3 linked regions of the Hymenobacter swuensis DY53 genome follow. The protein of the gene in region 1 interacts with the protein of each later gene in a pairwise test. Links are inferred from orthologs where the notes say so. Each region holds a gene or a part of one and is shown on either strand. Other genes may lie near its edges.

What was found.
Region 2: the proteins of HSW_RS02880 (region 1) and rlmB interact in binary tests that used the Escherichia coli proteins (3 or more experiments, as listed by UniProt). The link is inferred for Hymenobacter swuensis DY53 from one-to-one orthologs.
Region 3: the proteins of HSW_RS02880 (region 1) and HSW_RS24030 interact in binary tests that used the Escherichia coli proteins (3 or more experiments, as listed by UniProt). The link is inferred for Hymenobacter swuensis DY53 from one-to-one orthologs.

What each region holds. Positions count from the first base shown.
Region 1 is NZ_CP007145.1:323,220-330,105, forward strand. What follows is about bases 1,476-4,314. They hold HSW_RS02880 (bifunctional ADP-dependent NAD(P)H-hydrate dehydratase/NAD(P)H-hydrate epimerase), read right to left. Parts: upstream 3,738-4,314; coding sequence 2,214-3,737; downstream 1,476-2,213. Other genes in these bases: HSW_RS02875 (GH92 family glycosyl hydrolase), read left to right, coding at 1,476-2,231; HSW_RS02885 (M949_RS01915 family surface polysaccharide biosynthesis protein), read left to right, coding at 3,777-4,314. Also shown: more of HSW_RS02875, read left to right, coding at 1-1,475; more of HSW_RS02885, read left to right, coding at 4,315-4,571; peptide-methionine (R)-S-oxide reductase MsrB, read left to right, coding at 4,655-5,113; HSW_RS02895 (hypothetical protein), read right to left, coding at 5,190-5,795; sdaAA (L-serine ammonia-lyase, iron-sulfur-dependent, subunit alpha), read left to right, coding at 5,779-6,684; HSW_RS02905 (hypothetical protein), read right to left, coding at 6,688-6,886. UniProt on the Escherichia coli protein: Bifunctional enzyme that catalyzes the epimerization of the S- and R-forms of NAD(P)HX and the dehydration of the S-form of NAD(P)HX at the expense of ADP, which is converted to AMP.
Region 2 is NZ_CP007145.1:3,850,988-3,858,025, forward strand. What follows is about bases 3,545-6,535. They hold rlmB (23S rRNA (guanosine(2251)-2'-O)-methyltransferase RlmB), read left to right. Parts: upstream 3,545-4,563; coding sequence 4,564-5,508; downstream 5,509-6,535. Other genes in these bases: HSW_RS23075 (GWxTD domain-containing protein), read left to right, coding at 3,545-4,525; HSW_RS24600 (hypothetical protein), read left to right, coding at 5,513-5,863; HSW_RS17885 (mannose-1-phosphate guanylyltransferase), read right to left, coding at 5,925-6,535. Also shown: HSW_RS17865 (glycosyltransferase family 117 protein), read left to right, coding at 90-3,083; more of HSW_RS23075, read left to right, coding at 3,311-3,544; more of HSW_RS17885, read right to left, coding at 6,536-7,038. UniProt on the Escherichia coli protein: Specifically methylates the ribose of guanosine 2251 in 23S rRNA.
Region 3 is NZ_CP007145.1:182,080-189,007, reverse strand. What follows is about bases 1,616-4,496. They hold HSW_RS24030 (AAA family ATPase), read left to right. Parts: upstream 1,616-2,341; coding sequence 2,342-3,652; downstream 3,653-4,496. Other genes in these bases: HSW_RS02300 (5-methylcytosine restriction system specificity protein McrC), read left to right, coding at 3,669-4,496; HSW_RS24920 (hypothetical protein), read left to right, coding at 2,112-2,234; HSW_RS02310 (sigma 54-interacting transcriptional regulator), read left to right, coding at 1,616-2,025. In the rest of the region: more of HSW_RS02310, read left to right, coding at 1-1,615; more of HSW_RS02300, read left to right, coding at 4,497-4,700; HSW_RS02295 (TldD/PmbA family protein), read left to right, coding at 4,902-6,554; HSW_RS02290 (TldD/PmbA family protein), read left to right, coding at 6,680-6,928. UniProt on the Escherichia coli protein: Recognizes N4- and C5-methylcytosine (and 5-hydroxy-methylcytosines) produced by a broad range of DNA methylases and appears to act against 5-methylcytosine preceded by a purine residue. Binds to DNA containing methylated cytosines; also binds to GTP.

The sequences.
Region 1 (6,886 bases):
CCCGCAGCCAAACCCAGGAACCCGTGGACCTGGTGAACCCGCTGATGGGTACCGATTCCAAGCCGAGCCTTTCCAATGGCAACACCTACCCGGCCATTGCGCTGCCTTGGGGCATGAACTTCTGGCTACCCCAGACCGGCAAAATGGGTAGCGGCTGGGCCTACCAGTACTCCGCCGACAAGCTCAAAGGCTTCAAGCAGACGCACCAGCCTTCGCCCTGGATGAACGACTACGGACAGTTTGCCCTCATGCCCATCACCGGCAAGCTGCGCTTCGAGGAAGAGGAGCGGGCCAGCTGGTTTTCGCACAAAGCGGAGGTGGCCCAGCCGCATTACTACAAGGTGTACCTGGCCGACCACGACGTAACCGCCGAGCTGACGCCCACCGAGCGGGCGGCACGCTTCCGCTTTACCTTCCCGCGCACCGATAGTGCCTACGTGGTGCTCGATGCCCTCGATAAAGGCTCCCACGTCCGGATTTTGCCGGAGCAGCGCCGCATCGTCGGGTACACCACCCGTAACAGCGGCGGCGTGCCGGCCAATTTCAAAAACTACTTCGTTCTGGAGTTCGACCACGCGTTCAGCACCACCACCATCTACCAGGATAAGGTGCTGGATGGCAAGCTGCTGGAAGCTACGGCCAACCACACGGGCGCGGTGGTGGGCTTCAAAACCCATAAGGGTGAGCAGGTGCAGGTGCGGGTGGCGTCGTCCTTCATCAGCCCGGAGCAGGCCCTGCGCAACCTGGAACAGGAAATCGGGGCCGCTGACTTTGAAACGGTGAAGCAGAAAGGCCGGGCCGCCTGGACCCAGCAGTTGGGCCGCATCAAGGTAGAAGGTGGCTCGGAGGCGCAGCAACGCACGTTTTACTCCTGTCTGTACCGCAGCCTGCTGTTTCCGCGCAAGTTCTACGAGCTAGATGCCGCCGGCCAGCCCGTACACTACTCGCCCTATAACGGGCAGGTGCTGCCCGGCTACCTCTACACCGATACCGGCTTCTGGGACACGTTTCGGGCTTTGTTTCCGTTCCTGAATCTGTTGTACCCCGGCGTCAACAGCCAGATTCAGCAGGGGCTGGTGAATACCTACAAGGAAGGCGGCTGGCTGCCGGAGTGGGCCAGCCCGGGCTACCGCGACATTATGGTGGGCAACAATTCGGCCTCCATTGTGGCCGATGCCTACCTGAAAGGTGTGCGCGGCTACGACATTAACACGCTGTATGAAGCCGCATTGAAGGGGGCCAATAACCAGGGGCCGCTGGAAGCCGTGGGCCGGGCCGGCGCGGGCTTCTACACCAAGCTCGGCTACGTACCCTACGATGTGAAAATCAACGAAAGCGCGGCCCGCACCCTGGAATACGCCTATGACGACTTCGCCATTGCTCAGCTGGGTAAAGCCCTGGGCCGCCCCAAAAAGGAAGTGCAGCTCTACGAAAAGCGCAGCCAGAACTACCGCAACCTTTTCGATAAGCAAACCGGCCTGATGCGGGGCAAAAACCAGAACGGCACGTACCAGACGCCCTTCAACCCCTTCAAATGGGGTGATGCCTTCACGGAGGGCAACAGCTGGCACTACACCTGGTCGGTGTTTCATGACGTGCAGGGGCTGATGAACCTGATGGGCGGCCCACGGCCGTTCGTGGCGGCGCTGGATACCGTGTTTACCCTGGCCCCGGTGTTTGATGCCTCTTACTACGGCTCGGTTATCCACGAAATCCGGGAAATGCAGATTGCGGGCATGGGCAATTACGCCCACGGCAACCAGCCCATCCAGCACATGACCTACCTCTACAACTACGTCGGGCAGCCCTGGAAGACACAATATTGGGTGCGCGAAACCCTCAACCGCCTCTACCAGCCCACCCCCGACGGCTACTGCGGCGACGAGGACAACGGCCAGACCTCTGCCTGGTACGTGTTTTCGGCCTTGGGTTTCTATCCGGTGTGCCCCGCTACCGACCAGTACGTGCTGGGCGCCCCGCTCTTTCCCAAGGTGACCATGACGCTGGAAAACGGCAAACAGGTAGTGCTGAACGCGCCCAACAACAGTGCGGCCAACCGCTACATCAACACCCTCACGCTGAACGGCCAGGAGTACAACCAGAACTGGCTCAACCATGAAACTCTGCAACAGGGCGCCACGCTGAACTTCGATATGGCCCCCGAGCCCAACCTGCGGCGGGGAGCCACCCTGAAAGCCGCGCCGTATTCCGTTTCAAAGCCGGTGCGGTGAGGCCATTAATTCCTGCAAGGCTGGCCCGATAAAGCGCACCAGGTCGCCGGCCACGAGGCCCGCTTCGCCGGTTTCCCGGGCAGCCAGGTCGCCGGCGCGGCCGTGGGCGTAGAGGCCCAGCAGGGCCGCATTGAGGGGAGAGAGGCGTTTATCGGCGCGCAGGGCCAGTAGCAGGCCGGTGAGCACGTCGCCGCTGCCGCCGGTGGCCATGCCGGGGTTGCCAGTGCTGTTGAAATAGATGATGCCATCGGGTGTGGCCAGGACGGTGTAGGCTCCTTTCAGCACGCAGTAGCAGCGGCGTTGGCGGGTGAAGGCTCGGAGCTGCTCCAGGCGGTGGTAATCGTCGCGGGCAGGCTCTCCGGTTAGCCGCTCGAACTCCTTGGGGTGCGGCGTCAGTAGGGTATCGGGGGGCAGCAGGTCCAGCAGGTCACGGTTGGCTCCCAGCAGGTTCAGGGCGTCGGCGTCGAGCACCAGCGGCACCTTAGCCTTATGCAGCAACTGGCGCAGTACCTCCCGGCTGGCCTCCGCCTGGCCCAGCCCCGGCCCCATGCCCACGGCGGCGTAGGGCTGCAAGTCGGGTAGCTCGGTGAGGAAGTCTGGGGCGGGGTCGGTGAGGCACATGGCTTCGGGCACGGTGGTTTGCAGGATGAAATAGCCCACTTCCGGCACCCGCACCGTCAGCAAACCCACGCCCCCGCGCAGGCAGGCCGAGGCCGCCAGCACCGCCGCGCCCACCTTGCCCCGGCTACCCGCCAGCAGCAGCGCGTGCCCGAAAGTGCCTTTGTGGCTGAACTTCGGGCGCGCCGGCAGGCGTCCCTGTAGGAAAGCCGCGTCCACATAGTAGTTATCCACCGCTGTTTTGTGGATAACCACGGGCTCCAACCCGATTGGCAAAATGTGCCATTCGCCCACGAAACCAGCATTCTGTGGCAACAGGAACGCCAGCTTGGGTAGCTCGAAGCTGACGGTATACTGCGCCTGTACTACCGCGCTGTCGGGCTCTTGGGCCGCATCGGCAAACAACCCCGACGGAATATCCACGGCTACTGTGAAGGCAGCGGCGGCGTTCAGGTACGCCACCACGGCCGCCGCCAGGCCGGTAAGCGGCCGGTTCAGCCCCGCGCCAAACAACGCATCCACTACCACCGCGCCGGCTGGGAGGTCCGGAAGGCGGGCGGTATCCAACTCCTGACAACTGATGCCGTCGGGTAGCTGGTGGCGGTTGGCGGTAAAATCGGCGGAATACCGCTCGGCGGGCAGCAGCCAGACGTGTGCCACGTAGCCGGCTTCGTGTAGTAGGCGGGCTAGGGCCAGCCCGTCGCCGCCGTTGTTACCGGGGCCGCAGAATAGGTGAATCGGGGTGGTGTAGGTGGGCTGCAGCGTCGTCAGCAGCCAGTCGAGCAACGTTGTGGCGGCGCGCTCCATCAGCTCCAGGGAGGTAATGCCTTGCGCTTTGCTGGTGGCCTGATCGAGGGCGCGGGTCTGGGCGGGGGAGAGGAGTTTCATATTCTGCCTATACTTGAAACCTACTTACTCCGATACGTGATGCGCTTCATTCTCTGGCTGGCGGCCCTGTCCCTCGCGGTTGCCTGTTCCGAACAACGCTCCTCCCCTGAAACCACGGTGGCAAGTCCCGCAGCGCCTGCGGCCGTTGTTCCTGTTGATGCTGACAACGTAGTCCGCGTGCAAAACCTGCCGCTCAATCAGCTGCCGGCCGGAGTGCCACGCCAACCGGGCCGGGTATTGGAACTAAAGCAATGGAGGGATAAGAATGGACTGAATCTGCTGGTACTTACGCGCAGTCCTGTCCGCGACGACCCGCCCCAGCCCGATGGGCCGGAAGAAGCACAGTCGGTGGATATGTATGCCCGCCAGTATGTACAGCGGGCTGGCCAGTGGCAGGAGCTATGGCACCTACAAGATGGGGTGGCTGGCTGTCCGTTTGATCTGGGACTGGGGCCGGTGCCTGGGGCCACGGCTGTAACCGACCTGGATGACGACGGACTAACCGAAACGACGCTGCTGTACTCGCTTACTTGCACCAGCGACGTAAGCCCGGCTACCCTGAAGCTCATTATGCACGAAGGCGCGGCCAAGTACGCATTGCGCGGCTATACGGTAGTGCAGTACGACTCGATTCCAGCTTCCGAGCGCCGTCCCGCCAATGCCTGTTGTCTGGATACCATCAGCGCGGCCCGGCTGGAAGTACATTACGAGTTGTTTGGCGGGCGCTACGAAAACGAGAAGGATTTTCGGAAGGCCCCACCCGCCTTTCTGCGGTTTGCCCGGCAGGAATGGCGGCGGTGGTCGGTGCAGGGAAATACGCTGGAAGAACTTTGAAACACACCGGTAGTGTGAGAAAACTTCCCGCCCGCCTCTGCGTTTGCACAGCAGTTACTTTGCTGACCTTATCTTCCCAACCCATGCAAACCTGGAACGACGTAATCCGGCTGGCCAACCACGGCAGCCCGGCCCCCGATAAGCGCGTAGAAAAAACCGATGCCGAGTGGCGCGCCCAGCTCACACCCGAGCAGTACCACGTTACGCGGGAGCACGGCACCGAGCGGGCCTTCACCGGCGAATACTGCGAGGCCCACGAGGCCGGCCTCTACGCCTGTGTGTGCTGCGGCACCCCGCTCTACGACTCCCGCACCAAGTTTGAAAGCGGCACCGGCTGGCCCAGCTTCACCCAACCCGTCGACGAAAGCGCCATTCGCTACAAGAAGGATACCAGCTACGGTATGACCCGCGTGGAAGTGCTCTGCAACGTCTGCGACGCCCATCAGGGCCACGTCTTCCCCGATGGCCCGCCCCCCGGCGGCTTGCGTCTGTGCATCAACTCGGCCAGCGTGAAGTTGGTGAGTGAGACGCAGAAGGCGTAGAAAGCATACTCTATCAGCACGAAAAAGCGGGCCGCAGATGTTATATCTGCGGCCCGCTTTTGTCTTTCTCTAAATATTAACGGAAAAACTCTTTCGAGTTAATGTTGTAGTGCACAATTTTTAGGGAGTCATTTGCCTCGCGCTCCAGTCTGAAAGTTTCTGCAGCCTCGCCTTTGGTGTACTTATTTTTGTACTGCAACTGATACTCGCCCGATGGATTAGTGCCACTGGTAACTTTGGTTGTCCAGTTTTCTAGAGAAGTACTTTGCAACTGCCCTAATACTTCGTCGCGCTTTTTGAAAAGCTGCATTACCTCATCCCGCGAAGCAGCTTGCCAAAAACGGGCCGAAAACAGCTGTAGATTGGGGGTAATTTGGCTGACCTTCTGATTAGAAAAGTAACCATCCATCAACTTTTCGGCTACCATTTTATCCTGTTCGTTATTCAGACGGGAGGAATTGAAGTGGCAGGCAGTGAGGCCAGAGAGTACAGCGCCTACCAAAGAGGAGGCGACAAAATGATTTTTCATTAAAGACACAGATACAAAATCAGCAAGTAGAATACCAGAGCCAACAGGTTTGCTACTTGCCAAAATACGAGCTTCGCCGTAGAAATTCAGTCCGTTTTTAGTTGTTCTGCCGCCCACCCCACTTTTCCTCCCACCCATGTCTTTGCTCTTCACCGATTTTGCTTCCTGGGGCGCGCATTGCGCCGCCACCGGCGAGCCGCTTTACCAACCCGTGCTGGCCTACGAAATCGAGCAGAAAGGCCGCACTGAAGAACAAATCTGGACGGGGCTGCAACGCGCCTACGATGTGATGCGCGACGCCGTGCATACCGGCCTCACCCAGGACATGACGTCCCGCTCAGGTATGGTAAACAATGGGGCCAAGAAAATTGCCGCCTCGCCGGTAACCGTGCTTTCCCCCGAGTTCAAAAACCTGATTACGCGGGCCCTGGGCGCGAAGGAAGTGAATTCGTGCATGGGCCGGGTGGTGGCCGCGCCCACGGCCGGGGCCTCGGGCATTCTACCGGGCGTGCTCGTAACGCTCCAGGATATTCATAAGCTGGAAGACCGCGCCATTCTGGAAGGCCTGCTGGTGGCAGCCGGCGTGGCCCTCATCATCGAGCAGAACGCCTCTCTCGCCGGCGCCGTGGGCGGCTGTCAGGCTGAAACCGGCTCGGCGGCGGCTATGGGCGCGGGAGCCATTGTGTATTGCCTGGGCGGCTCGGTAGAAGAAACGTTTGCTGCCGTGGCCATTACCATTCAGTGCATGCTGGGCCTCGTCTGCGACCCGGTGGCGGGCCTGGTGGAAGTGCCCTGCGTGGTACGCAACGCCTCGGCCTCGGCCATTGCCTTCAGCTCCGCCCAGATTGCCATTGCCGGCGTCGACCCGGTGATTCCCGTGGATCAGTGCGTGGCGGCCCTGGGCGAAGTTGGCCAGTCCATGGAAACCCGGTACAAGGAAACGGCCCTCGGCGGCTTGGCCAATACACCCCGGGGCCGGGAAATAGAGAAGATGGTGCTGGTGCAGGACGTCCACATCCTGCCTGACGAAGACCAGCAGTAAGGACTAAATCGGTTTGATTTCCGGGGCCATAACGAGCCGGGCCAGATATGCAACGGCCCCGGCGTAGCGGCTCCGTAGCTCTAGGTATTGTTCCCAGGCCCCGTTTTCCTCCTGAAGCGCAATACCGGCCGCTCGTAGCTGCTGGCAGGCCAGCGCAAAATCGTGGCGGTGCGGCTCGTCGGGAGCGGGGCCGGCTGTATCC
Region 2 (7,038 bases), 3.5 Mb from region 1 along the record:
TATTTTTGACCTTTCACTGATTTCCTTCTCGGATTTTACCCCGTCGTTCAGCAGCGGGCCGGCTGTGGTCGGCCTCACTTACCCAACCTATGCGGAGTTACAAAAGCCTGAATAATCTGGTCGGCTGGCTGGTATTTGCCATTGCCACCGCCACCTACCTGCTCACGCTGGAGCCCACGGCCTCGTTCTGGGACTGCGGCGAGTTCATTGCCTGCTCCTACAAACTGCTGGTGCCGCACCCCCCGGGCGCGCCCACCTTTCTGCTGCTGGGCCGCTTGTTTTCCCTGCTGAGCTTTGGCGACGTAACGAAGGTTTCGGTGCTGGTCAATACGCTGTCGGCTTTGAGTTCGTCATTCACGGTGCTGTTCCTGTTCTGGATCATCACCATGCTGGCCAAGAAGCTGGTGCTGAACCGCCCTGGCCTGCACGACGACCGGGGCCTGGAGCCCACCTTCGGCCAGAGCCTGCTGATTCTGGGTGCCGGCACGGTGGGGGCTCTGGCCTACGCCTTTTCCGATTCGTTCTGGTTTAACGCTGTGGAGGCCGAGGTATACGCCATGTCGTCGTTGTGTACGGCCGTGGTGGTGTGGCTGATGCTGAAGTGGGAAAACCGGGCCGACGAAGCCGATTCTGACCGGTGGCTGGTGCTCATTGCCTACGTTATCGGCCTCAGCATTGGGGTCCATTTACTGAACCTGCTGGCCATTCCGGCTCTGGGCTTTATTTACTACTACCGCCGCACCCAGAACCCCACAACAGTGGGCGGCATCATTACGCTGGTGGTGAGCAGCATCATCGTGGGCCTGATTCTGGCTGGTATTATTCCCGGTCTGCCCACGCTGGCGGGTGCCTTCGAGGTGTTCTTCATCAATACGTTCGGGCTGCCTTTCAGCTCGGGGCTGATTATCTTCCTGGTGCTGTTTGTGGGCCTGATCTGGCTGGGCTTCCGGCAGTCGTTCAAGCGCCGCAGCCGGTTGCTGAACACGGCCATGTTGAGCTTCGTGTTTATCCTAATTGGATATTCGAGCTACCTCATCGTGCCCATCCGCAGCAGCTACCACCCCACCATCAACGAAAACGACCCGGAGGATGTCCTGTCCTTCGTGAGCTATCTGAAGCGCGAACAGTACGGCGACCGGCCGCTGCTCTATGGCCCCCAGTTCAACGCCCAGCCCATTGCCCAGGAAGACGGAGCTCCGCGCTACGTACGCCAAGGCGACAAATACGTGGTAGCCGAGTACCGCCCGGTGTTGCAGTATGCCGCCGAGGACAAGATGCTGCTGCCCCGCCTCTACAGCAACGACCCGTTGCACCTGTATAATTACAAGAAGTGGGTAGATATTCAGGAGGGCGTGAAGCCCACCATGGGCCAGAACCTGGCGTTCCTGACCAAGTACCAGATGGGCCACATGTTCTGGCGCTACTTCATGTGGAACTACGTGGGTCGCGAGGGGGATATTCAGCAGTCGGGTATTCTATGGGGCAGCGGCAACGGCGCGGGCCTGCCCGAGCGGGTAGCCGACAGCCCGGCCCGCAACGCCTTTTTCGCCCTGCCGCTGCTGCTGGGCGTACTGGGTCTGTTCTTCCACATCCGTCGCGACGGCCGCAACGCCTTCATTGTAGGTTTGCTGTTCCTGTTCACGGGTCTGGCCATTGTGCTGTACCTCAACCAGCCGCCCATCGAGCCCCGCGAGCGGGACTACACCTTCGCGGGGGCTACCTTCGCCTTCGCCATCTGGATTGGCCTGGGCGTGCTGGCGTTGGCGGAGTTGTTGGAGAAAGTGGTGAAATCGGACACGGCGCGGGCCGGCGTGGTATCGGCCCTGGGCCTGGTGGTACCGGGCCTGATGGTGACGCAGGGCTGGGACGACCACAACCGCTCGGACCGCTACAACTCTATCGACTCGGCTAAGAACCTGCTCAACAGCTGCGCCCCGAACGCCATTCTGTTCACCAACGGCGACAACGACACCTTCCCGCTCTGGTACGCCCAGGAAGTGGAAGGCATCCGCACCGACGTGCGCGTGGCCGTGCTCAGCTACCTGAACACCGACTGGTACATCGACCAGATGAAGCGCCGCGCCTACAAGTCGCAGCCGCTGCCGATTTCCATGCAGAACGGCAACTACAAGCAAGGCACCAACGACTACCTGCCCTACGCCGAGAACCCCTCAGTGAAGGAAGTGAACGTGAAGGAGTTCATGCAGCTGGTGAACCAGAACAGCCCCCTGCTGCAGGTGAGCTACGGCGACGGCTCGAAGTCTTTGCTCTCCTTCCCGACCCGCAACTTCTTCCTGCCCATTGACACGGCCGCCGTGGCCAAATCGGGTATTCTGCCGGCCGACCGCCGTAAGCAACTGGTGCCGCGCATGGAGTGGCAGGTGGGCAAAAGCGCCATCGAGAAGAAGAGCCTGGTGATTCTGGACATTCTGGCCACCAACAACTGGCAGCGCCCGGTGTACTTCAGCAGCACCGTGGACTCGCGCGACTTCATGGGCCTGCAGCCGTACTTCCAGCTCGAAGGCATGGCCTACCGCATCCTGCCCGCCAAGGACCCGAATTTTGACCCCAAGGGCGGCTCCGAGGAAGGCTACATTGCCCAGAATCTGATGTACGACAACCTGATGCAGAAATTCGCGTTCCGCGGCCTTGATAATCCCAACATCTTCTACGACGAAAACAACCTGCGCTTCCCAGCCAACTACCGCGACAAATTCGCACGGCTGGCCGATGCCCTGCTGGCCTCTGGCGACAAGGTGCGCGCCAAGCAGGTAATTGACAAGTGCTTCACGGTAATGCCCGACAAAGCCGTACCCTACGATTACTACGTGCCCCAGTTTATTCCGGCCCTGATTGCTGTAGGTGAGCGGGAGCGGGCCAATGAAATCATGGATACCATGACCGGCCGCGCCGAGCGGGCTCTGGCCTACTACAGCACCCACAACCAGGCCCTGTTCGACCAAGAGTTCCAGACCTACCTGCTGGGCCTCAACAGCATCGGCCGCGCCGCCGAGGCCATCGGCGACCAGAAACGTGCCGGCCGGGCCATTACGTTGCTGCAACAGTATTATCAGCAACGCTAGTAAGCCGCACGGTTTTTGCCGACCAAGAAGCCGGCTCCGGAAACGGAGTCGGCTTCTTTCGTAAGTACGTATACTCTCCTAATCATCCTGAGTATTCCGCGCATCAAGCGGCTTCGAAGGACCTTACAACCGTAGAACGATACCCATATCAGCGGCTCGTAGCAACGTGATAAGGTCCTTCGCAGGCTCAGGATGACAGTTTATTACCAGCTGAACCCACCGCGCCCGTGAAAAACTATCTATTCCTGCTACTACTCTTGCTGCTTTCCGGCCTGAGCAGCCCGCTTTCCGCCGATCCGCGCCGCGACTTTGCCACGCAGTACCGGCCCGGCCGGCGCATTCTGGTGGATACGCGCCGGGAGGGTGACAGCATACGGGTATATCTGCGGTTTCCTGACCGCAACCTGCTCCGCCGGGGCTTTCCGCTGCACGTGGTGGGCTGGGCCGGGTACGATGCCCGCCGGCCGCTGTGGCAGGATACCGTGCGCCAGCTCCGCCGTCGGCTGCAACCCGAGGGGCCCGGGGCCCGCGTTGATTTCTGCCTGCCCATCAGCCGCCTCCGGGCCGGGTTAGTGTTGAGCCTGGCCATAGGGCCAGCCGAGGAGGCCGTGAGCGGCGACGCGGCCTGGCTGCCCCTGACAGCTGAGCACCTGAGCCGCTCGTTCATTCTCACCGATTCCCTGAGTCAGCCGCTAATGCGCCGTTACGTACACGCCCGGGAAGTATTCGGCGTGAATGCCTACGGCCCTGATCAGCGACTGACAGCCTACCGCTACCCATTGAGCTCGGTGCCGGCCGCGCCGCCCATGGCTGCCGCCGGGGCCCTGGGCCCCCAGCCCCGCCGCCTCAGTGCCCAGGATTCCGCGCAGTTCCGGGCCGATGAACTGCTCCGGCTGCCGGCTGGGCTTTACTTGTTGCGGGTGGGTGGCAGCCCAGTGCGCGCGGGCTTGCTGGTGGAGGAAAACCGCTTTCCGGAGCTAATTACGGCCGATGAGCTGATTGCCCCGCTTACCTACCTGACCACGTCCCAGGAACGCAAACAGCTGTTCGACGCCCTTGAGCCTAAAAAGGCTGTGGACCAGTTCTGGCTGAAGGTAGCGGGCAATAACCAGCCCATTGCCCGCCAGCTTATCCGCACCTACTACGGGCGGGTGGCCGAGGCCAGCCAACTTTTTTCAGCCCATAAGGCCGGCTGGCTGACCGACCGAGGCCTGCTGTATCTGGTGCTGGGGCCACCGGAAAGCGTATATCGGGCCAATGAGGAGGAACGGTGGGTGTACCGCTCCTATACTGAGCGCAGCGGCACCTTCCTCTTCCGCCCCAAACCCAGTACCTTTACCCCCGACAACTATGAACTGGTGCGCCGCCCCGAGTACGAACAACTTTGGTATGCCGCCGTGGAGCAATGGAGAAAAGGACGAACCGCCCAGCCCGGCCGCTAACTGAGCGCCGCCAATTTTTTGATTCCGAAAACCGCCCCGTGCCCAACCGCCGTCCCGCTCCCCGCGACGGGGAAGGCCGCGCCGAAGGCGGACGTTTCGAGGGAAGCCGGGCCGAAGGAGGCCGCTTAGAAGGCAACCGGCCGGAAGGCAACCGCTTCGAGGGCAGCCGTTCGGAAGGAAACCGCCCGGAAGGGAACCGCACCGATAAAAGCCAGTACCACCGCCCGCCCCAGGACCGCAGCATCGACATGATTTTCGGGCTGCGCCCTATTCTGGAGGCCCTGAACGCGGGCCGTACACTGGACAAAATTTTCCTACTGCGCGGCACCAAAAACTCCATGACCCAGGACATTACCGCCCTGGCCAAAGCCGCCGACGTGCCCGTGTCGATGGTGCCCGTGGAGAAGCTCGACAACATCACCCGCAAAAACCACCAGGGGGCCGTGGCCTTCGTGTCGCCCATCGACTACATGCCGCTGGACAGCATTCTGGCCGGGCTGTACGAGGAAGGGAAAACCCCGCTCCTGCTGGTGCTGGACCGCGTGACGGACGTGCGCAACTTCGGCTCCATTGCCCGTAACGCAGAGTGCCTGGGCGTGCACGCCATTGTGGTGCCCAGCCGCGGGGCCGCCCAAATCAATGGTGACGCGCTGAAAACCTCCGCCGGAGCCCTTAACCTGATTCCGGTGTGCCGCGAGGCTAACCTGAAGGAAACTCTCACGTTCCTGCGCGAGTCGGGCGTGCAGATTGTGGCCTGTACCGAAAAATCGGACGCCAGCCTGGAAGCCGAAGCGGTAGACCTTACCGGTCCGCTGGCTATCCTTATGGGCTCCGAGGAAGACGGCATCAGCCCCGAGTACCTGCGCCTCGCCAACCACAAGCTCCGCATCCCGATGGCCGGCCAGATTAGCTCCCTCAACGTGAGCGTGGCCAGCGGCATTATGCTCTATGAAGTGCTGCGCCAGCGCCTCGTGAAAAAGTAGGGCTGTGGAGACGAAGGCACAAGACTGGAACGGAATTGTTGCCTACTATCAACGCCATGCTGCAAATGGCATGGGTGACGAAATGTTGCTTCTAGTGCAGCATATTATTTCTTCGGGCGCTTCCTACCGTTTATTCGCTTTTACCTCAATTGCTGTTTTGAAGGTTAGCATCTACGAAATGATGCACAACAACCACGAAACCTTACACATTCACTTTGACCGCGAGAAGATAGTCTTTCAGTTCAGGTATTACGCCACAGGGAATTCATATGATCAACCTGAATTTTGTCGTCAATACTCTGCCGACTTAGGGATGGAAAAATTTGATCAATTTATCCACTGGATACGATGGTAGACTCAGAAAAAAAGCGCCTGCATGCCAGCAGGCGCTTTTTTTTGGTCTGTCACAGTAAAGGCTAATTATACCCCACGCCTTTCTTCGATCTTACGTCGGCCACAAATTCTTTCACGCGCTGTTCTTCGGTGCGCTTGCAGATGAGCAGCACGTTGTCGTATTCGGCCACGATGTAACCCTCCAGGCCCTGTACTACCACGAGGCGCTCAGAGGGCGTTTTGATGACGCACTCCTTGGTATCATAGAGCAGGGCGTTGCCGTCCACCACGTTTTCGTCGGCGTCGTGCTGGCCCATGCGGTGTAGGGAGTCCCAAGTGCCCAGGTCGCTCCACCCGAAATCGGCAGGCAGCACGTATACATTATCGGCCTTTTCCATCACTCCGTAGTCGATGCTAATGTTGCGGCACTGGCTGTAGGCGCGGGTGATGAACGTGGTTTCCTGATCCGTGCCCAGCTGATCGGCTCCCTCATCGAATACCTCTGCAATGTCGCTCAGGTAATGGTGGAAGGCCTTGATGATGGCATCAGCGCGCCATACAAACAGGCCGGAATTCCAGAGGAAGTCGCCGCTGGAGAGGAACATGCGAGCTAGCTCCAGATTAGGCTTTTCGGTAAAGGTTTTGACTTTGCGCAGCCCAGTTGGGAACGTTCCATCTTCATGGCCCGGCATCGTCTGTACGTCTTGGGGCTTCACGGCATCATCCAGAAACTGAATGTAGCCGTAGCCAGTATCGGGGCGGGAGGGCTGAATACCGAGCGTGATGAGCACATCGTGGGTGCGGGCCCCGTCCAGGGCCGTGCGGATGGCGGCGCGGAAGTTCTCCTCGTGCATCACGGCGTGGTCGGCAGGCGTCACCACAATTACGGCTTCCGGGTCGCGCTGAGCAATGCGGTAGCTGGCGTAAGCAATGCACGGCGCGGTGTTGCGCCCAATGGGTTCCCCCAGAATCTGGTTGGCAGGCAGCTCGGGCAGGTGCTGGTGCACCAGTTCCACGTAGTCGCGGTTGGTGACGACAAACACGTTTTCGGTGGGGCAGATACCCCGGAAACGGTCCACCGTCAGCTGGAGCATCGAACGGCCCAGACCCAGGACATCATGAAACTGCTTGGGATGATGCGTGCGACTAAAAGGCCAGAACCGGCTGCCAATGCCGCCAGCCATTACAACGAGGTAC
Region 3 (6,928 bases), 140 kb from region 1 along the record:
CGGAGCGTAACGGAAAAGCTGCGGTTGATTTTTCCGTTTGATGCCATTACCATCCTCACCCTCGATGCCGAGCACCAGTACCGCCGGATATTCCTGCGCGACTATCTGGGGGAAGTGCTATTACCCAGCCAAGCCGGCAGCAAGCCACTGGGCCGCATGCCCATTGAAGGCACGCCTATTGAACAGTTCGTACGCCAGCCGCACCTCTTCCAGTATGACTTGGAGGAGCTGCTGACCACGTATCCGCAGTACCTGCCCTTCTGTGCGCTGCTGGAGCGGGGGATGCGGTATTTTGTGGTAGTGCCCTTGCGGACGGGCGGGCGGCTCATCGGGCTGTTGTCATTAGTAGCCCGCCGACAACCTACGTTTTCGCCCAATGACATTGATCTGCTGGAGAAAATCGGGAGCCTGGTAGCCGTGGCCGTGACCAACACCATGGCCTTCGAGGATATTGCCCGGCGGGAGCAGGAAAAATCCATGCAATTGGCGCTTAACAATGCACTGCTCAGCATTAAGGAGCGCGGAGAGTTATTTCGCACCATTGCCACCGAAATCAGCCAGGTAGTGCCCTGCGACTATTTTGGCGTACGGGTGCGCAAATCCAACTCGCCGGTGCGGGCCCTGGCCGAGTTCAACCGGCAGCCCGACGGCAGCTTCGCCCCGCTTGATGCCAGTCGCCACGACGAGCTTCCGCAATGGGCCGCTGCCCAAGAGACCGTGCTCGAGCTGTTTGCGGCCCCCGGCGTATACGTGGGCTCCGATTTTGAAGAGCTGGCCCGACGCTATGAGCTGCTACGCTTTATCCGGGAGGAACGCGGCACGCAGTCGTTGTTGTGTACCCCGCTGAAAACCGGCGAAGAACCTGTTGTGGCCCTAATTCTGGCCAGTCGGCAGCCTTTCGCCTTCACGGAGGAAAACCTGGAGCTGATTCAGACCCTGGTGCCCCAGGTCCGGCTGGCCATCCAGAACGTGCTGGCCTTCGAGCAGATTGAGGCGCTCCGGACCCAGCTGGAACGGGAACGAACCTACCTCATCGACGAAATCAACACCACGGCCGCTTCCCGTCTCGACGATTTTGTGGGCGGCAGCGCCCGGATGCAGCAGGTGTATACCCGCCTGTCTCAGGTAGCCCCCACCGATACCACCGTGCTCATCACCGGCGAGACCGGCACCGGCAAAGAGCTGGTGGCCCGGGCCCTGCACAACCTGTCGCCCCGGCGCGAGAGGGCCCTCATCAAGCTCAACTGTGCTGCCCTGCCCGCCCAGCTTATTGAAAGTGAGCTGTTCGGGCACGAAAAAGGGGCCTTCACGGGCGCGCACGACCGGCGCATCGGCAAGTTTGAGCTGGCCGATGGAGGCACGATTTTTCTGGATGAAGTGGGTGAGCTGCCGCTGGATCTGCAGGCCAAGCTGCTGCGCGTATTGCAGGAAAAGGAGTTTGAGCGCATCGGGGGCCGGCGGGTAATCCAGACCGATGTGCGGGTCATAACGGCCACCAACCGGGTGCTGGAGGAAGAAGTGGCCGCCGGCCGCTTCCGGGCCGATTTGTACTACCGCCTCAACGTATTCCCGATCCGGCTGCCCGCCCTGCGCGAGCGGCCCGAGGATGTGGAGGCCCTGATGCGGCATTTTCTGGAACGCTTCACCAAGCAGATGGGCAAGCCCGTGCGCGGCCTGCGGGAGCGGGACCTACGGGCTCTGCAACAGTACGGCTGGCCCGGCAACGTCCGGGAACTGGAGCATGTGGTGGAACAGGCCGTAATTGTGAGTCAGGGGCCATTTCTGGAGTTTCAGGGCTTTGCTGCCGCGGCGCAGACGGCACCCGCCACTGCGGAAACGGGTGGTCCGCTCAAAACCCTGAAGGACCAGGAACGGGACCATATCCTGACGGCCCTGTACCGCACCGGCGGCCGGGTCAGCGGCCCGAACGGCGCGGCTCAGCTGCTCGGCATCAACCCTAAAACCCTGGAAGCCCGCATGAAAAAACTCGGCATTCAGCGCACGGTGGAGGTGCGGGGGCAGTAAGCACCGGGTGGCGCAGGCAGCATCTGACCAACCCTGCTTCCCTGCGGCGCGTACACCTGGGCACCATCCATCCTTACCTAGAAATTATGGCTCAGCCGACCACCACGCCCAAGCATACGGACCCCGAAACCAAGCGGGACGAAAAGAAGAACGAAGAAACCGTGAAAGACAAGCCGGACGGCAAGAAGAAAACCACCCAGAAAGGCTAATTCTACCAGCCACGAAGCCCGGTCAGCTCCCTGTTGACCGGGCTTTTTGTATCCGGGCCACCCGCTCAGGCGGTTTCAATACTGTTTTGCCCGTACTTTAGAACCGGATGCCCACTTCTCCCTTCGACCCTACTCACCTCACCCGCGAACAGGTATTGCAGGCCCTCCGCCACATGGACCGGGAGGGTCCGCGCATGCCCCTGAGCACGGTGTACGATTTGGTGTACCGCAGCAAGCGGTATGCCCCACGCGCCGTGGCCCAGTTGGCGTATCGGCTGGCGTTGGGGCAACCGGAGGCGCGGTGGCCCTTACCGGCCGGCGCACCTACCAACCGCATTCTGGAAAACCTCAGCTTCACCATTGCTACGAAGCGCCCTACGCTGGAGAACTCGCCCCTGCTAGATGGCGACGTAGCGGCCCAGGAGCGGATGCAGGAACTGTACACCGGCGCGACCCGGGAAGTGGTGCGCCCGACCAAAGAAAGGAAAGCTCCGGAAGCCACGGAGGTGCACGAGCCGCAACCAGCGTACGAGCACGCCACTGTCACGACTTACACCCGGGAAATGGCACTAGCTGAGCTGTTTATACCCGAAGCGGAGCTGCAGGCGGCTCAGGCGGCCCTGCGCCGCCGCCGCAACCTGATTCTGCAGGGGCCGCCTGGCACCGGCAAAACGTTTCTGGCGCGGCGACTGGCCTGGCTGGCGCTGGGTGCTACCGACGCGGCTCGCATAGAGCTGGTACAGTTTCACCCCAGCTACAGCTACGAGGATTTCGTGCAGGGTTTCCGGCCGGATGCGCACGGGCAGTTTCGGCTGCAGAACGGAATTCTGGCCGACTTTTGCCACCGCGCGGCCCAGGACCCGGAACGGCCGTATTTCTTGCTGATTGATGAGCTGAACCGGGGCCACGTCGCCCGTATTTTTGGAGAATTGCTACTGCTGCTGGAGGCTGATAAACGCGGCCCGGCCCACGCTGTACGGCTGCCCTACTCTCCCGCTGGTAGCCCGCCCTTTTTCGTGCCCGCAAACGTGTACGTCATCGGGACCATGAACTTGGCCGACCGGAGCCTGGCCCCACTGGATTACGCCCTACGCCGCCGCTTTGCCTTTGTGCGCCTGCAGCCTGAGTTTGGCGACCCGCTGCGGGAGTTTCTGGCGGCACGGGGCGTGCCAGCAGCCGTCATCGACCAGCTTACCACCCGCCTCACCGCTCTCAACCAAACCATTGCCGATGACCCCGAGCTGGGCCCCGATTTCTGCATTGGCCACAGCTACTTCTGCCAGCCTCCCACTAGCCCCGCCGAGGCGGCCGGCTGGCTGCGGCTGATTCTGGAACAAGAAATTGCGCCTCTACTGGATGACTACTGGCTCGATCAGCCTGCCAAAGCCGCGCAGCACAAGAAAAAGCTCCTGGCGTGAATAGCTGCGGCCCACCATGATTCCCATTCAGAACCTCTACTATCTGCTATGCTACGCCTGGAACCGGCTGCCGGAACAGGAGGAGTTGCGGGCCATCAGTGGGAAGGCATTCCACCGGCCGCTGGAATTGCTGAGCTACGTATTGCTCACCGGCACCCGCCGCTTACTGCGCCAGGGACTACCTGTAACATACACGGAGCAAACCGCCGAGCTGCCGGAACTGCGAGGTCGGGTGCTGCTCAGCCCCACCCTGAGCCGCGACCTGCTACGCCGGGGTCGGGCCGTATGCACTTTTGATGAGTTGGACACGAATACCCCGCTGGGAGGTTTACTGTTGGGCACGTTACAGCAGCTAAGCCGGGCACGGAGCCTGTCGGCCACGTTGCGTCAGGAGTTGCGGGCGGTGGTGCGGCGGTGGGCGGCGGCCGTGGAACCGTTGGCCCTTTCCGCCACTACTCTGCGCCTGGTGCGCCGGCAGCGGCCAGGCGGGCTGGGTGACTTTCTGCTGAATGTGTGCGAGTTAATCCATCTAAGTGCTCTGCCTACGCCGGAGACTGAGGGCACCGGCCGCTTCCGCGACTTTCGCCGCGACGAGCGGCTGATGGCCCAGCTGTTCGAGCAGTTCGTGCGCAACTTCTACCGGCTGGAGCAGCGGCAGTTTCGGGTGCTGAGCGAAACCATTCAGTGGCAGGCCGCCGCCGCAACGGACGCTGACCTGGAGCTGCTGCCCGCCATGATTACCGATACTACCCTGGAAAACCCGGCGCGCAAAATCATCCTCGATACCAAGTACTACGCGGCGGCCCTGCGCCTGCGCTACGACCAGCAAAAGCTGCTGGCTCCGCACCTCTACCAGCTCTACGCCTACCTCCAGAATCAACCGATTTTGCCCGGTCAGCAGCTGGAAGGCATTCTGCTGTACCCGGCCGCCACTCACTCCCTGGATGTGCGCTACACCCTCGGCGGCCACCCCGTGCGCATCGTCACCCTTAATCTGGCTCAGCACTGGGAACAGATTGCGGCCGATCTGCTGGCACTGGTGCAGTAGCGCGCTTACGCTGTTGGGGAAGAACGCCTCTGCATGTCGTTCGGCTGACCTTGCACATTGCGAATTTTGCAATAATTACCAGCTTACACCTGTAGCAATGCAGCCCGGCTACGGGTTTTTTGTCCGTAGGTTGCAATTGGCGGGTCTTCTGCCTAAACTTCCTGCACTTTCCTTTCTCTATTCACCCAAACCTGTACTCTTTTGAAACGACGCGACTTTGTAGGCCTGACCGGTCTGGCGGCCGGGGCCCTGTGGCTGCCCTCGGTACCCGGCTTCGGCGGGACGCTAGTTGACCCCGCCCGCCTGCTGGAACCCGGCCTGGATGTGGCCGTGAAAAAACGCCTGGCCGACGCGGCCCTCAACGCCGCCAAATCGGCGGGAGCCACGTACGTGGATGTGCGCATCGGACGCTACCTCAACCAGAGCGTGTTCACCCGCGAAAAGCAGGTGCAGAACATTGCCAGCGGCGAGAGTTTCGGGGCCGGCATTCGGGTAATTGCCAACGGCACCTGGGGCTTCGCCTCCACCAACCAGGTAACGGAGGCCGGCATGGCCAAAGCGGCCCAGCTAGCCGTGCAGATTGCCAAGGCTAACGCCAAGGTGCAGAAGGAACCCGTGAAGCTGGCTCCGCAGAAGGGACATGGCGAGGTTTCCTGGAAAACGCCCATTCAGGTCAACGCCTTCGAGGTGCCGGTGAAAGACAAGGTGGACCTGCTGCTGGCCGCCAACGCCAAGGCCCTGGAAAACGGCGCTACGTTCGTGAATTCGGCCCTGTTCCAGATCAACGAGCAGAAGTACTTTGCCAGCACCGACGGCTCCTACATCGACCAGGACATTCACCGCATCTGGCCGAACTTCTCCGTGACGGCCATTGACCGGGCCTCCGGCAAGTTCCGCACCCGGGAGGCGCTCAGCTCGCCCATGGGCCTCGGCTATGAGTACATGCAGCCCAAGGCGCAGGACAAGATTGCCGGCCCCGCCGGCACTGGCCTAGTAGGTTACAAGTACAGCTACGACATGCTGGAGGACGCCACCCTGGCCGCCAAGCAAGCCAAGGAGAAGCTCACGGCCAAGAGCGTGGTGCCCGGCAAGTATGATTTGGTACTCGACCCCAACCACCTCGGCCTGACCATCCACGAAAGCATCGGCCACGCTACCGAACTGGACCGCGTGCTGGGCTATGAGGCCAACTACGCCGGCACCAGCTTCGCCACGCTGGAGTGGAAGGCCAAAAACCTGCCTTACGGCTCCAAAAACGTCAACATCATCGCCGACAAAACGCAGCCCGGCTCTTTGGGCGCGGTGGGCTACGACGATGAAGGCGTGCAGACCGGCCAGTGGGACATCATCAAGGACGGCAAGCTGGTGGATTACCAGAAAATCCGCGACCAGGCGCACATCGTGGGCCAGAATAAGTCGGATGGCTGCTGCTACTCGCAGTCGTGGCAGGATGTGCAGTTCCAGCGCATGGCCAACATCAGCTTGCAGCCCGGCAAGGAGAAGATGAGCGTGGACGACATGATCAGCAAGGTGGACAAGGGCATTTACATTGCCGGCCGGGGCTCGTTCAGCATCGACCAGCAGCGCTATAACTCCCAGTTCGGCGGCACGGTGTTCTACGCCATCGAGAAAGGCAAAATTGCCGGCATGATCGAGGACGTAGCTTACCAGACCAACACGGTAGAGTTCTGGAACAGCTGCGCCGCCGTCTGCGACCAGTCGGACTACCGCCTGTTCGGCTCCTTCTTCGACGGTAAGGGCCAGCCCAGCCAGGTGTCGGCCGTGAGCCACGGGTCCAGCACCACCCGCTTCAACAGCGTGAACGTCATCAACACCGCCCGCAAAATCGGCTAGGTGTCATCCCGAACGAAGTGAGGAATCTGGGTTACTACTTTTTAAATACTCGCGGATTCCTCTCTTCGTTGGGCATGACACTCTGAAGCAAACCTTCTTTCCTAGATATCAGCACATCAACCCATATGGCAATTCTTTCCCAATCCGAAGCCCAAGGCATTCTGCAAAAGGTGCTCAGCTTCAGCAAGGCCGATGAGTGCGAGGCCACCCTCAACGGCCAGACCGGCGGCAACGTGCGCTCGGCCCGCAACGCCATCAGCACCAGCGGCGGCGTGGATAACGTGAGCCTGACGGTGGAGTCGCGCTTCGGCAAACGCTCGGGCGTGGCGACCTGCAACCAGTTCGACGACGCGACACTGCGCAACTGCGTGCAG